DNA from 3 places in the Streptomyces sp. x-19 genome. Region 3 is predicted to be linked to each of the others. Evidence: riboswitches for the same ligand, from Rfam matches in the RefSeq annotation. Region 3 holds a riboswitch; each other region holds the start of a gene.
The links. A riboswitch is a leader RNA that binds a small molecule or an ion and turns the genes downstream of it on or off. The one in region 3 is predicted to bind cobalamin.

Region 1 (4,203 bases), on a different contig from region 3:
GACGCGGGGCGGGACACCGCAGCGGACTCCGCGGCGGCCGTAGCAGGAGAAGCCGAAGAGGCTGAAGCAGCCCAGGAAGTCGGAGAAGGCGGAGAAGAAGCCGGGGAAGTCGCAGGGGAATCCGCACAAGGGGATGCGCGCGGGGGTGCGGAGACCGCCGAGGAGTTGCTGTACGACGTCATCCGGCGGCTGCGGCCGCTGCAACGGACGATCGTGCGCGCGGCGGAGCGCACGCTTGACGGCACCGGCCTGACCGCCGGCGAACGCACCCTCCTCGACGCGCTGCGCACCCACGGCCCGCGCACCGTGCCTCAGTTGGCGCGCTCCCTCGACCTGGACCGCCAGCCGGTGCAGCGCTGGGTGAACCACGCGGCGGAGCTGGGTCTGGTCGTGACGACCGCCAACCCCGCGCACCGCCGCTCGTCGCTGATCCGGCTCACCGACGAGGGCACGGCGATGATGCGCGGGGTCCAGGAAGCCGAGGCGGGGGAACTCCGCCGCGGGCTCGCCGACCTGTCCGCCGAGGAGGTCCGCACGGCGCTGCGGGTACTGGACCGGATCGGTGAGGAATTCCGGCACTTGGCGGACGGCTCGCGCGTTCCCCCGGAGGAAAGCGGCGATCCCGAAGTGCGGGACACCGCCGCCCCGGTCACCGCACAGGTCCCCATACCGTCTCGAACGGGTCACCGACCAGCGGCGCCCACCCGTCCGACCGACCGCCCCACGCGCACAGAACGGCCCGCAGAATGACCCACGACTTCCAGGCATGGTCCGAGATCGACAACGACACGGTGCCGGTCGACGACGGCGAGCTGTTCTACGAGTCGGCCGGCTCCGGCCCCGCGGTGGTGCTCCTGCACGACGGGATGCTCGACCAGCACATGTGGGACGAGCAGTTCGCCTGGCTGGTCAACTCCGGGCTGCGGGTGGTCCGCTACGACTTCCGCGGCCACGGCCTGTCCTCCACGGTGGCCGGCGACTGGGCCAACCACGACGACCTGGTGACCCTGCTGGACGCACTCGACATACCGAGCGCCGTCCTCGTCGGCCTCTCGCACGGCGCCCGGGTGGCGCTGGACACCGCGCTCGCCCACCCCGACCGGGTCACGGCCCTCTTCCTCGCCTCCCCCGGCATCAGCGGTCGCGCCTTCACCGACCCCTTCCTGCTGGAGCACATCCGGGAGCAGGTCGCCGCGCTCGACGCACCGGACGGCGTCGAGCGGTTCGTGGAGCACTTCCTGCGGATGTGGGTGGACGGGCCGCACCGCACGCCGTCCGTCGTGCACCCCGGCTTCCGGGAGCGGATGCGCGCCTCCGCGTCCGCCAATGTCGAGGTGCACGCCGACGGTGCGGGCGCGGGCATGCCCCTGGAGGTCGGCGCCTTCGACCGCCTGGGCGAGATCCGGGTGCCGACCACCGTCCTCGACGGCGACCTCGACTCCTCCGACATCTCGGCGAACGCCCACGCCATAGCGCTGGCTGTCCCCGGCGCCCGCCGGATACGCGTGCCCGCCGCAGGTCACCTGGTCAACTTGGAGAACACCCCGCTCTTCGACCACGAACTGCACGCGTTCCTCTCCGCCCTGGCCCTGTGATCCGAGCCGCCGGCACCCGGTGGCGGCCCGCACCGGCCACCGGGCGTGGCCGGTTCTCACCGGTGCCCGCTACAGTGACCGGGCCGTGGTGCTCGGGAAGACCGGTGCTGGACCTCGTGTCCGAAGCCGGCGCGGCCCTCGCCACTGTGATCGGGGAGTTTCCGCCCCTCTGCGTGCGCGCCCAGCGCGCGCACGGCGCCACTGACCGCAGCCTGCGGCCGGGAAGGCGGGGCGGACGCGGGCACCCGTAAGCCAGGAGACCGGCCACGGCATCTCACGAGATCATCCACGAGGTGCTGGAGCGTGATGGCCGGATGGCCCTGTCCACTGATACCCCGGACGATTCCCCTTCGTCCCGCAAGTCCCCCCTCCTCGGCATACCCGGCTCCCCCGGGTCGTTCCGCTGGCAACGTCGCGACACGGTCCGCACCGCGGGTCTGATGTCCGTGATCGCGGCACTGCACGTCGTCGCCTTCGGCGTGCTCTTCCTCCTGGTCGTGCCGGGCCACTACACCGTCGGCAGCCAGGTGTTCGGTGCCGGGCTCGGCATCACCGCCTACACCCTGGGCATGCGGCACGCCTTCGACGCCGACCACATCGCGGCGATCGACAACACCACCCGCAAGCTGATGGCCGACGGCAAGCGGCCCGTCTCGGTGGGCTTCTGGTTCGCCCTCGGCCACTCCAGCGTGGTGGTCGTGATGGCCGCGCTGGTGGCGGGCGGCGCCCAACTCGCCGGCACGCTGATGAGCGACGGCTCCCGCGCGCACCAGACGCTCGGCCTCGTCGGCACGACCGTCTCCGGCACCTTCCTGTACCTCATCGCCGCCCTCAACCTGGTCGCCCTGCTCGGCATCCTGAAGGTGTTCCGGGCGATGCGGGCCGGCACGTACGACGAACGGGAGCTGGAAGCCCAGTTGGATTCCCGCGGCTTCATGAACCGCATCCTGGGTCGGCTCACCAAGTCCATCAGCCGCCCCGGCCAGATGTACCCGCTGGGCTTCCTCTTCGGGATCGGCTTCGACACCGCGACCGAGGTGACGCTGATGGTGATGGCGGGCAGCGGCGCCGCGGCGGGCCTGCCCTGGTACGCGATCCTCTGCCTGCCGCTGCTGTTCGCCGCCGGGATGAGCCTGTTCGACACCCTCGACGGCACGTTCATGAACTTCGCGTACCAGTGGGCGTTCGCCAACCCGGTGCGCAAGGTCTACTACAACCTCACCATCACCGGGCTGTCGATCGCGGTCGCGTTCCTCATCGGCACCATCGAGCTGGTGACCGTCCTGCACGACAAGCTCGGCCTCGACGACCCGCTCACCGGCGGGATCTCCTCGCTCGACCTGAACAACGTGGGCTTCCTCATCGTCGGCCTGTTCGTCGTGGTGTGGGCGGCGGCGCTGGCGTACTGGCGGCTGGGCGGCGTCGAGAAGCGCTGGGCCGCCCGCGCCCAGGACCCGCCGGCCACCGCGGACGCCCTCCCGGCGCCCCGCGCACAGGGGCCCGACGCCCCCTAGTCCCGGCCCCCGCACCGGCGGAACGCCACGACCGCGTGGTGCGGCCGTCCCCACTGCCCGTGGGGGAAGGTCGCGCCACGCGGTCGGTGCGCGTGCGGGCCGCGCCTCAGGTGGCCGAGCCGGCCGCCGCGCCGGTCAGCAGGTCCGGGCCCCAGCGCTCCAGCGCCGCCGCCAGGTCGAGCGGCCGCAGCCGGTCCGCCTCGTCCGCGCCCGGCCAGTCCGCCCGGGGCACCCGCCACATCACCTCGAACTCGTTGCCGTCCGGGTCCCGGGCGTAGAGCGACTTCGAGACCAGGTGGTCGGTGGCGCCGACCAGCGCGCCCCGCTCCCGCAGCCGCGCCGCGATCGCCGCGAGGTCACCGAGGGTCCCGACCTCCCAGGCCAGGTGGTAGAGCCCGATCCGGCCGTTCTCCGGCCCCGGGGCATCGGGGCCCACCGCGAACAGGCCCAGGTCGTGGTCGTTGTCCGAACCGGGCGCGCTCAGGAAGGCCGCCCGCCCCGGAATCTCCACGTCCACCGTGAACCCCAGCACCTCGGTGTAGAACGCCACCGACCGTGCCACCTCGCGGATGTACAACACCGCATGGTTCAGCCGCCGAACCGCCATCACGCCTCCACTCTTCCGTCACGCCGCACGTCGCTCCCCCGCCGTTCCCCCGTCGTTGCCCGCCGCCACGGCCCGGACCGCCCCCGTGCCCCGGCGGCCCCCCGCGTCACTTCCGGATCAGCAGCGTGGCCGCCGCGAGCACCACGCTCAGGACGAGCGCCCCCGCCCCGTAGGCCAGCCGATGCGCGCGCAGGCCCGGCAGGAAGCGGTCGACGGCGTAGCGGCCGGGCCCGGTCAGCGCCAGCGCGGCCGCGCCGGTGGCGAGCAGCAGCTCGTACTCCACGCCCTCGGGCGCGAAGAAGCCGCCGCCCCACTTCACCGCCAACGCATTGATCATCGTGCCGACCACCGCCGCGCCGGCGAGCGGCGTCAGCAGGCCGAGCACCAGCCCGAGCCCGCCCAGCGTCTCGGTGAGGCCGGCGCACACGGCCATCACCTTGCCCGCCGGGTAGCCGCTCGCCTCGAAGAACTTGCCGGTCCCGTCGAG
Region 2 (4,203 bases), on a different contig from region 3:
GCCTCGGGGTGGTGGGTTGAGGGGTGGAGGAGAGCGGGGCAGCCGGAGGGGCGGCGGATGCGCTCGGCGTTTCACGTGAAACGACGCCCGGCCGGGGCGTTTCACGTGAAACGGTGCCCGGCCCGGCTGTTTCACGTGAAACCGGCGGTCGGGCAAGGGAGTTGGGAGGCATCGCGATGGTCCGATAGCCGTCGGGCGTCGCCAGCACGTCGACCCAGGCACCGTGCGGATGGCCGCACCGCCGCTCGCAGCCCGACCAGTGCACGGGCAGTCCGACGGGCGCACCCGAACCGTCCGCCGGAACCGTTTCGCCCCCGGCGAGCACGCCCGCCGCATCGCTCCGCACGTCGGTGAGGGACTTGGCGCAGCCGGGCAGGCCGGTGCAGGCGGTGACCCGGCGCCAGGGGGATGTCGGGTCGGTGATCAGGCCGGCGGCGGCGAACTCGCGCAGCCGCCGGTGCGCCGGTGCGGCGGCCAGGCCGGGGACGACGACACCGCGCCAGGGCGTGAGGCGCAGTTCGCCGTCGCCGTCCGCGGCGGCGGTCGCGGTCAGCAGCCGCCACTGGGCCGCGGTCAGCCGGCCGAGCGGAGCCAGGACGGCCAGCGCACGGCGACCGTCGGGCCCCTCGACCGGGCCGGGGGCGGTGGCGTCGGCGTAGTGCGCGGCCGACCCCGGGACGGGGGCGGCCGGATGTTCCACGTGCTCCGCGGCGATGCCCGCGGCCCGCAGCGCACGCTGCACCTCCTGGGCGGTCAGCGCTCCTGCGGTGGGGAGCTCACGGACGCGCCAGGCGCCGCTGCCGCGCTCCGCGGCGGCGGCCAGGAAGACCTCGGCGGCCGTCAGGGCCGCCCGCGGGGCGGCGTCCGCCGCGATCCGCAGTGCAGCCCGGTCGTCGCCGACCCGGAGCAGTGCTCCCCACCCGGACGCGGCGCCCGGCGCGTACCCGGCGGCCGGTGGGGCCTGTCGACCGGATTCTGCGAGCAAGGTCACATCGCCGCCCAGGCCCGCCACGTCGCCCCGACCGTCGTCGAGGACGAACAGGAAGCGGCCCGAAAGCCCCGTCGCGGCGTCGCTCGCACACAGCAGCGCGTCCAGGCTGCGGGCCCACAACCGCACGTCGGAGGGGGTGTGCCGGTCCAGTCCGGCCAGCGGCGAGGCCAGTACGTTGCGGATCCGCTCATGGCGTACGGACGGCAGCAGCCCGGCGTCGGCGAGGAGGTCGGCGAGGTGCCGGCCGCCGTCGTCGGGCAGGCCGCGCAGTTCGACGTTGCCGCGGGAGGTGAGCGAGAGGTGCCCGTCGCCGAGGCGTTCCGCGGCGTCCGCCAGGGCGGTGGCCTGGCGGACCGTCAAGTCCCCTGCGGGGAGCCGCACTCGGGCCAGGTTCCCGTCGGCGGCGGAGTGCAGCCGCAGCGCTCCCGGGCAGGCGTCACCGCGGTCCCGAACGGGTGGTTCGGCCCGGTCGGGGCGTGGTGCGGGGGAGGGCGGCATGGCGGCGAGCATACCTACGTCGGTTTCGCCCGGAACCGTGGCGAGGGGGGCGTGGAGGGCGGCTGAGAAAGGCCCGCTCCCGCGGTGCGGCCGCAGCCCTTACTATGCAGGTCGGCGGGTCGGCTGACCCGCCGGACGCCAGCGACGGCGCCAAGGGAGGAAGCCCGGTGAGAATCCGGCGCGGTCCCGCCACTGTGAACCCGGCCACCGCCGGGTGAGCCAGGAACTCCCGCCGTCCATACGACCACCCGGGGCGTGGACACCCCGAGGAAGGGCTGCGCCGTGATCCTGCTGCTGTCGACGTCCGACACCGATCTGCTCAGCGCCCGGGCGGCCACGGGTCCCGTGCCGTACCGGCTCGCCAACCCCGCCCGCCTCGACGTCGCCGAACTCCCCGGGCTCCTTGAGGGCACCGACCTCGTCGTCGTCCGGCTGCTCGGCGGCATCCGCGCCTGGCAGGACGGCCTGGACGTGCTGCTGGCCGCGGGCCAGCACCGCCCGGTCGTCGTGCTCACCGGCGAACAGGCCCCCGACGCCCAGCTCATGGAGGCGTCCACGGTCCCGGTCGGCATCGCGGCCGAGGCGCACGCCTACCTCGCGCACGGCGGTCCGGCCAACCTCTCCCAGCTGGCCTGCTTCCTCAGCGACACCGTTCTGCTCAGCGGCCACGGCTTCGAGCCGCCCGCGGCCGCCCCGTCCTGGGGCCCGCTGGAGCGTCCGGCGTCGGAGGCGACCGGCCCGACCGTGGCGGTGCTCTACTACCGCGCCCACCACATGAGCGGCAACACCCGCTTCATCCACGACCTGTGCGACCAGGTCGAGCGGGCCGGCGGTCGCCCGCTGCCGCTGTACGTCGCCTCGCTGCGGGCCCCCGAGCCGGAGCTGATCGAGGAACTGCGCGCCGCCGACGTCATCGTCACCACCGTGCTGGCCGCGGGCGGCACCAAGCCCGCCGAAGCCTCCGCGGGCGGCGACGACGAATCCTGGGACGCCGGCGCGCTGACCGCCCTGGACGTGCCGATCCTGCAGGCGCTCTGCCTGACCGGGGCGCGCGCCGCCTGGGAGGAGAACGACGAGGGCCTCTCCCCGCTCGACGCCGCCTCGCAGATCGCCGTGCCGGAGTTCGACGGGCGCCTGATCACCGTGCCGTTCTCGTTCAAGGAGATCGACGAGGACGGGCTGCCGGTGTACGTCGCCGACGCCGAGCGGGCCGCCCGGGTCGCCGGGATCGCCGTCCGGCACGCCCGGCTGCGCCACATCCCGGCCGCCGAGAAGCGGCTGGCGCTGGTGCTGTCGGCGTACCCCACCAAGCACTCCCGGATCGGCAACGCGGTCGGTCTGGACACCCCGGCGAGCGCCGTCGCGCTGCTGCGCCGTCTGGAGGCCGAGGGCTACGACTTCGGTACCGAGCCGGTGCCCGGCCTGGCGTCCGGCGACGGCGACGAGCTGATCTACGCCCTCATCGAGGCCGGCGGCCACGACCAGGAGTGGCTGACCGAGGAGCAGTTGGCCCGCAATCCGGTCCGCATCCCGGCCGCCGACTACCGCCGCTGGTACGGCACCCTGCCGCAGGAACTGCGGGAGTCCGTGGAGGAGCACTGGGGCCCGCCGCCGGGCGAGATGTTCCTCGACCGCAGCCGCAACCCCGAGGGCGACATCGTGCTGGCCGCGCTGCGCCGCGGCAACCTGCTGATACTGATCCAGCCGCCGCGCGGTTTCGGCGAGAACCCGATCGCGATCTACCACGACCCCGATCTGCCGCCCTCGCACCACTACTTGGCGGCCTACCGCTGGATCGCCACCCCCACCGCCGACGGCGGGTTCGGCGCCGACGCCATGGTCCACCTCGGCAAGCACGGCAACCTGGAGTGGCTGCCCGGCAAGAACGCCGGCCTCTCCGCCGCCTGCGGTCCGGACGCGGCGCTCGGCGACCTGCCGCTCGTCTACCCGTTCCTGGTCAACGACCCGGGCGAGGGCACCCAGGCCAAGCGCCGGGTGCACGCCACGCTCGTCGACCACCTCGTGCCGCCGATGGCCCGCGCGGACTCCTACGGTGACATCGCCCGGCTTGAGCAACTGCTCGACGAGTACGCCGCGATCTCCTCGATGGACCCGGCCAAGCTGCCCGCCATCCGCGCGCAGATCTGGACCCTGATCCAGGCCGCCAAGCTCGACCACGACCTGGGCCTGGAGGCACGCCCGGACGACGACGGCTTCGACGACTTCCTGCTGCACGTCGACGGCTGGCTCTGCGAGGTGAAGGACGCGCAGATCCGCGACGGCCTGCACGTCCTGGGCGCCGCCCCGGTCGGCGAGGCCCGGGTCAACCTCGTGTTGGCGATCCTGCGCGCCCGGCAGATCTGGGGTGGCACCTCCGCGCTGCCCGGGCTGCGCGAGGCGCTCGGCCTGGACGAGTCGGCCGCGACCCGCACCGCCGCCGACGAAGCCGAGGCGGTCGCCCGCGGACTGGTCCAGGCCATGGAGGACGCGGAGTGGGACCCGGCCGCGGTGGCCCGGGTCGCCGCGGGGCACCCGACCGCGGTCGCGGACGTCCTCGACTTCGCCGCCCGGCAGGTCGTCCCGCGACTGGCCGGCACCACGGCCGAGGTCGACCACGCGGTGCACGCCCTGAACGGCGGGTTCGTTCCGGCCGGTCCGTCCGGCTCGCCGCTGCGCGGCCTGGTCAACGTCCTGCCGACCGGCCGCAACTTCTA
Region 3 (4,203 bases):
CTTCTCGTTGGGGCCGAACGACAGGCCGGCATCGTCCTTGTCGACGAGGAAGGCGGAGACGCCGCGCGCGCCGTCGTCGCCGGTGCGCGCCATGACGAGGTACGTCTGGGAGGCGCCGGCGCCCGAGATGAACTGCTTGACGCCGGTGAGGACGTAGTGGTCGCCGTCGCGCACCGCACGGGTGCGCAGGGCGGCGGCGTCCGAGCCGGCGCCCGGTTCGGTCAGGCAGTAGCTGCCCAGGTCCTCCATGGCGCACAGGCGCGGCAGCCAGCGTTCGCGTTGGGCGGCGTCGCCGTGGTGGTCGATCAGCCAGGCGACCATGTTGTGGATCGAGACGAAGCCGGCGATGGACGGGCAGCCGGACGCCAGGGTCTCGACGATCAGCACCCCGTCGGTGCGGCCGAGGCCGCTGCCGCCGTGTTCCTCGCGCACGTAGATGCCGCCCAGGCCCAGGCCCGCGGCCTTGCGCAGCACGTCGAGGGGGAAGTGCTTGGCCTGGTCCCAGGCGACGGCGTGCGGGGCGAGGTGGTCCTGGGTGAAGTCCAACGTGGCTTCGACGAGGGCGAGTTGGTCCTCGGTGAGCAGGGTGGTGGGCACGGTGCTCATCCCATCGTCGGGAGGGTGAAGCTCGCGCCCTCCTTGGTCCCGGAGGGCCAGCGCGAGGTGACGGTCTTGGTGCGGGTGTGGAAGCGGATCGCGTCCGGCCCGTGCTGGCCCAGGTCGCCGTAGCCCGAACGCTTCCAGCCGCCGAAGGTGTGGTAGGCCACCGGTACCGGAATGGGGACGTTGACGCCGATCATGCCGGTGTTCACCCGGCGGGTGAAGTCGCGGGCGGTGTCCCCGTCCCGCGTGAAGATGGCCACGCCGTTGCCGTACGGGTGCTCGCTGGGCAGCCGTAGCGCCTCCTCGTAGTCCGCGGCCCGCACGACGCACAGGACGGGCCCGAAGATCTCCTCCCGGTAGACGCGCATCTGCGGGGCGACGCGGTCGAAGAGCGAGGCGCCCGCGAAGAACCCGTCCTCGTGGCCGGGGAGGGTGAACCCGCGCCCGTCCACGACCAGTTCGGCGCCCTCGTTGACGCCGATGTCGACGTAGCGGCGCACCCGGTCCAGGGCCTCGCGGCTGACGAGCGGGCCGAAGTCGGCCTCGGGGTCGTCGCTGCGGCCGATGCGCAGCCGCCCGACGCGTTCCTTGAGCCGCTCCACCAGGGCGTCGGCGGTGGCCTCGCCGACGGGGACGGCCACGGAGATCGCCATGCAGCGCTCCCCCGCCGAGCCGTAGCCCGCGCCGATCAGGGCGTCGACGGCCTGGTCGAGGTCGGCGTCCGGCATCACGACCAGGTGGTTCTTGGCGCCGCCGAAGCACTGGGCCCGCTTGCCGTGCGCGGCGGCGGTGGCGTAGAGGTGCGCCGCGATCGGGGTCGAGCCGACGAAGCCCAGCGCCCCGACCCTGGGGTCGGTGAGCAGGGTGTCGACCGCTTCCTTGCCGCCGTTGACGACGTTGAGGACGCCCGGTGGCAGCCCCGCCTCCAGGAACAGTTCGGCGAGCCGCAGCGGCACCGAGGGAGCGCGTTCGGAGGGCTTGAGGATGAAGGAGTTGCCGCAGGCCAGGGCGGGGGCGGCCTGCCACAGCGGGATCATCGCGGGGAAGTTGAACGGGGTGATGCCGGCGGTGACGCCGATGGGGCTGCGCAGGGAGTGCACGTCGATGCCGGTGCCGGCGTTGTCGGTGAACTCGCCCTTGAGCAGATGGGGGATGCCGGCGGCGAACTCCACCACGTCCAGGCCGCGCTGGAGGTCGCCGTGGGCGTCGGCGACGGTCTTGCCGTGCTCGGACGACAGCAGCCGGGCCAGCGACTCCCGCTCCCCCTCGACGAGTTGGAGGAACTTCAGCAGCACCCGGGCGCGGCGCTGCGGGTTCCACTCGCCCCACGCGCGCTGGGCCTCGGCGGCGTCGGTGATCGCCGCCTCGGTCTCGGCGCGGCCGGCGAGCGGCACGCGGGCCTGGACGGCGCCGGTGTTGGGGTCGTGCACGTCGCCGTAGGTCCCCGAGGTGCCCGGGGTGTGCTTGCCGCCGATGAGATGTGCCAGTTCACGGACCATGGATGCCTGCTCTCCGTCAGGTGAGATCCGGGGATGGCGCGCCGATCCGGCACGGTCGTCGCAAGGCGGCGCGTGCGGGCGGCGCGGGATGCGCAGGGCCGGGTGACCGTCAGAGGTCGGTGCGCGGCACCCGTCGGATGCGCCGGTCGGGGGCGCGGGTGCGTGCCGGTGCCATGCGTGTCTGCTCCATCCTCGTGGACAACACGGAACATCCCGCGGCCGGTATCCTGACTCCCGGATCAGCACGCGCTCCCCGGCCTTCCCGACGGACTGCTCCGTCAGTGGCCGGTCTCGTTCGGGGAGCGCATTCCCCGGTCACAGTGGCGGGACCGCGCCGGAATCGCACCGGCTTCCCTGCACCGCGGGCCTTGGTCACGACGATATAGTTGGACGTCCTAGTAAGTCCACCCTCGGCGGCCGGCGGCGACACCGGACGCACCGGGAAACAACACCCGCAAAGCCGCCGCGACCGCCCCGCCCCCGCGCGAGCGCCTGCGACGGCGGGGCGGTCGGGGTCGGCGCGGCCTCGGGCGCAGCGGTCTCTCAGACCGGCTGGCGACCGGCTTCGCGGTACAGCTCCTTGGCGATCAGCGAGCGTTGGACCTCCGTGGCGCCCTCGTAGATGCGGGGTGCGCGGACCTCGCGGTAGAGGTGTTCCAACAGGTGGCCGCGGCGCAGCGCGCGGGCGCCGTGGATCTGGACGGCGGCGTCGACGACCTCCTGTGCGGTCTCGGTGGCCAGGAGCTTGGCCATGGCCGAGCGGCGGGCGACGTCCGGGGCGCCGCGGTCGTAGGCGGCCGCGGCGGCGTAGACCAGGAGGCGGGCGGCCTCCACGCGGGTGGCCATCTCGGCCAGTCGGTGGCCGACGGACTGGAGTTCCCTGAGCGGCCCGCCGAACGCGGTGCGCGTCCCGGCGTGCGCCAGCGCGGCGTCCAACGCGGCCTGCGCCATGCCGACCGCGAAGGCGCCCACGCTCGGCCGGAAGAGGTTCAGGGTGCGCATCGCCACCCCGAACCCGCCGCCCACGTCACCGAGCACGTCCGCGTCGGTCACCGGTGTGCCGTCGAAGACCAGGGTGCCGATGGGGTGCGGGCTGAGCATGTCCAACGGTTCGCCGCCCAGCCCCGGGCGGTCGGCCGGGACGAGGAAGGCGGTGATGCCGCGGGCGCCGTCGGCACCGCCGGTGCGGGCGAAGACGGTGGCGAAGTCGGCCTCGGGGGCGTTGGAGATCCAGCACTTCTCACCGGTGAGCCGCCAACGGCCGGGCCCGTCGGGCGCGGCCGTCAGGGCGAGCGCCGCGGCGTCCGAGCCCGCGCCCGGCTCGCTCAGCGCGAAGGCCGCGACGGCCCGGCCGGCCGTCACCTCCGGTAGCCAGCGGGCCCGTTGGGCGTCCGTCCCGGACTGGAGGATCGGGCAGGTGCCCAGTCCTTGGAGCGCCAGCGCGGTCTCCGCCTCCGTGCACTCCTGCGCCAGCGATTCGCGCAGCAGGCACAGGTCCAGCGCCCTGGGGCTGCCGCCGTCGGGGAAGAGCCGGGCGAGCAGGCCCAGTTCGCCGAGGGCGGCGACCAGGGGCCGGTTGATCCGGCCCCCTCGCCCCTGCTCCGCGAGGGGGCGCAGCCGTTCGGCGGTCCGGGCGCGCAGCTCGGCGCACCATTGCTGTTCCTCCGGTCCCAGTGCGAATGCGGTCACGAGGCGGCTCCCTGGTAGCGGACCGGGCACGGCGACGGCCCGGCGGCCGGATATCGCGGTCTGTTGACTGCCGTCACGATGACGTTACGCTGACGAGGATCCGTACGGCAGTCCTCCCCGGTCCCCGCACCCGACCACCACCCCTCCCCGGCCGCGCGGCGGCCACCCGGCCCAAGGGGGCGCACCCCGCATGGAGCTACGGTCCTCGGCCCACACCGACACCTTCGCGCGCGACCGGCTGCCCCCGCCCGAGCAGTGGCCGCACCTCACCGACCTGGGCTATCCGGACCGGTTGAACTGCGGGGCGGAACTCCTCGACGGCACCATCGCCCGGCTGGGCCCGGACCGCCCCGCGGTCCGCGACGCGCACGGCCGGGCGTGGTCCTACGGGGAGTTGCAAGAACGCGTCGAC

Region 1: linked by a shared signal. The riboswitch ahead of ACLJT4_RS39460 (HoxN/HupN/NixA family nickel/cobalt transporter) and the one ahead of ACLJT4_RS38870 (CoA-acylating methylmalonate-semialdehyde dehydrogenase) in region 3 are both predicted to bind cobalamin.
Region 2: linked by a shared signal. The riboswitch ahead of cobN (cobaltochelatase subunit CobN) and the one ahead of ACLJT4_RS38870 (CoA-acylating methylmalonate-semialdehyde dehydrogenase) in region 3 are both predicted to bind cobalamin.

Annotation. Positions count from the first base shown of each region.
Region 1 covers NZ_JAJPWK010000038.1:25,614-29,816, forward strand. Annotated here, with positions in the region: gene ACLJT4_RS39450 (MarR family winged helix-turn-helix transcriptional regulator) at 1-750, shown strand, start outside; gene ACLJT4_RS39455 (alpha/beta fold hydrolase) at 747-1,595, shown strand; cobalamin riboswitch at 1,665-1,879, shown strand; gene ACLJT4_RS39460 (HoxN/HupN/NixA family nickel/cobalt transporter) at 1,877-3,109, shown strand; gene ACLJT4_RS39465 (VOC family protein) at 3,216-3,716, opposite strand; gene ACLJT4_RS39470 (DoxX family protein) at 3,823-4,203, opposite strand, start outside.
Region 2 covers NZ_JAJPWK010000002.1:47,159-51,361, reverse strand. Annotated here, with positions in the region: gene cobG (precorrin-3B synthase) at 1-1,501, opposite strand, end outside; cobalamin riboswitch at 1,587-1,739, shown strand; gene cobN (cobaltochelatase subunit CobN) at 1,772-4,203, shown strand, end outside.
Region 3 covers NZ_JAJPWK010000035.1:32,723-36,925, reverse strand. Annotated here, with positions in the region: gene ACLJT4_RS38875 (acyl-CoA dehydrogenase family protein) at 1-606, opposite strand, end outside; gene ACLJT4_RS38870 (CoA-acylating methylmalonate-semialdehyde dehydrogenase) at 603-2,102, opposite strand; cobalamin riboswitch at 2,302-2,488, opposite strand; gene ACLJT4_RS38865 (acyl-CoA dehydrogenase family protein) at 2,646-3,791, opposite strand; gene ACLJT4_RS38860 (AMP-binding protein) at 3,982-4,203, shown strand, end outside.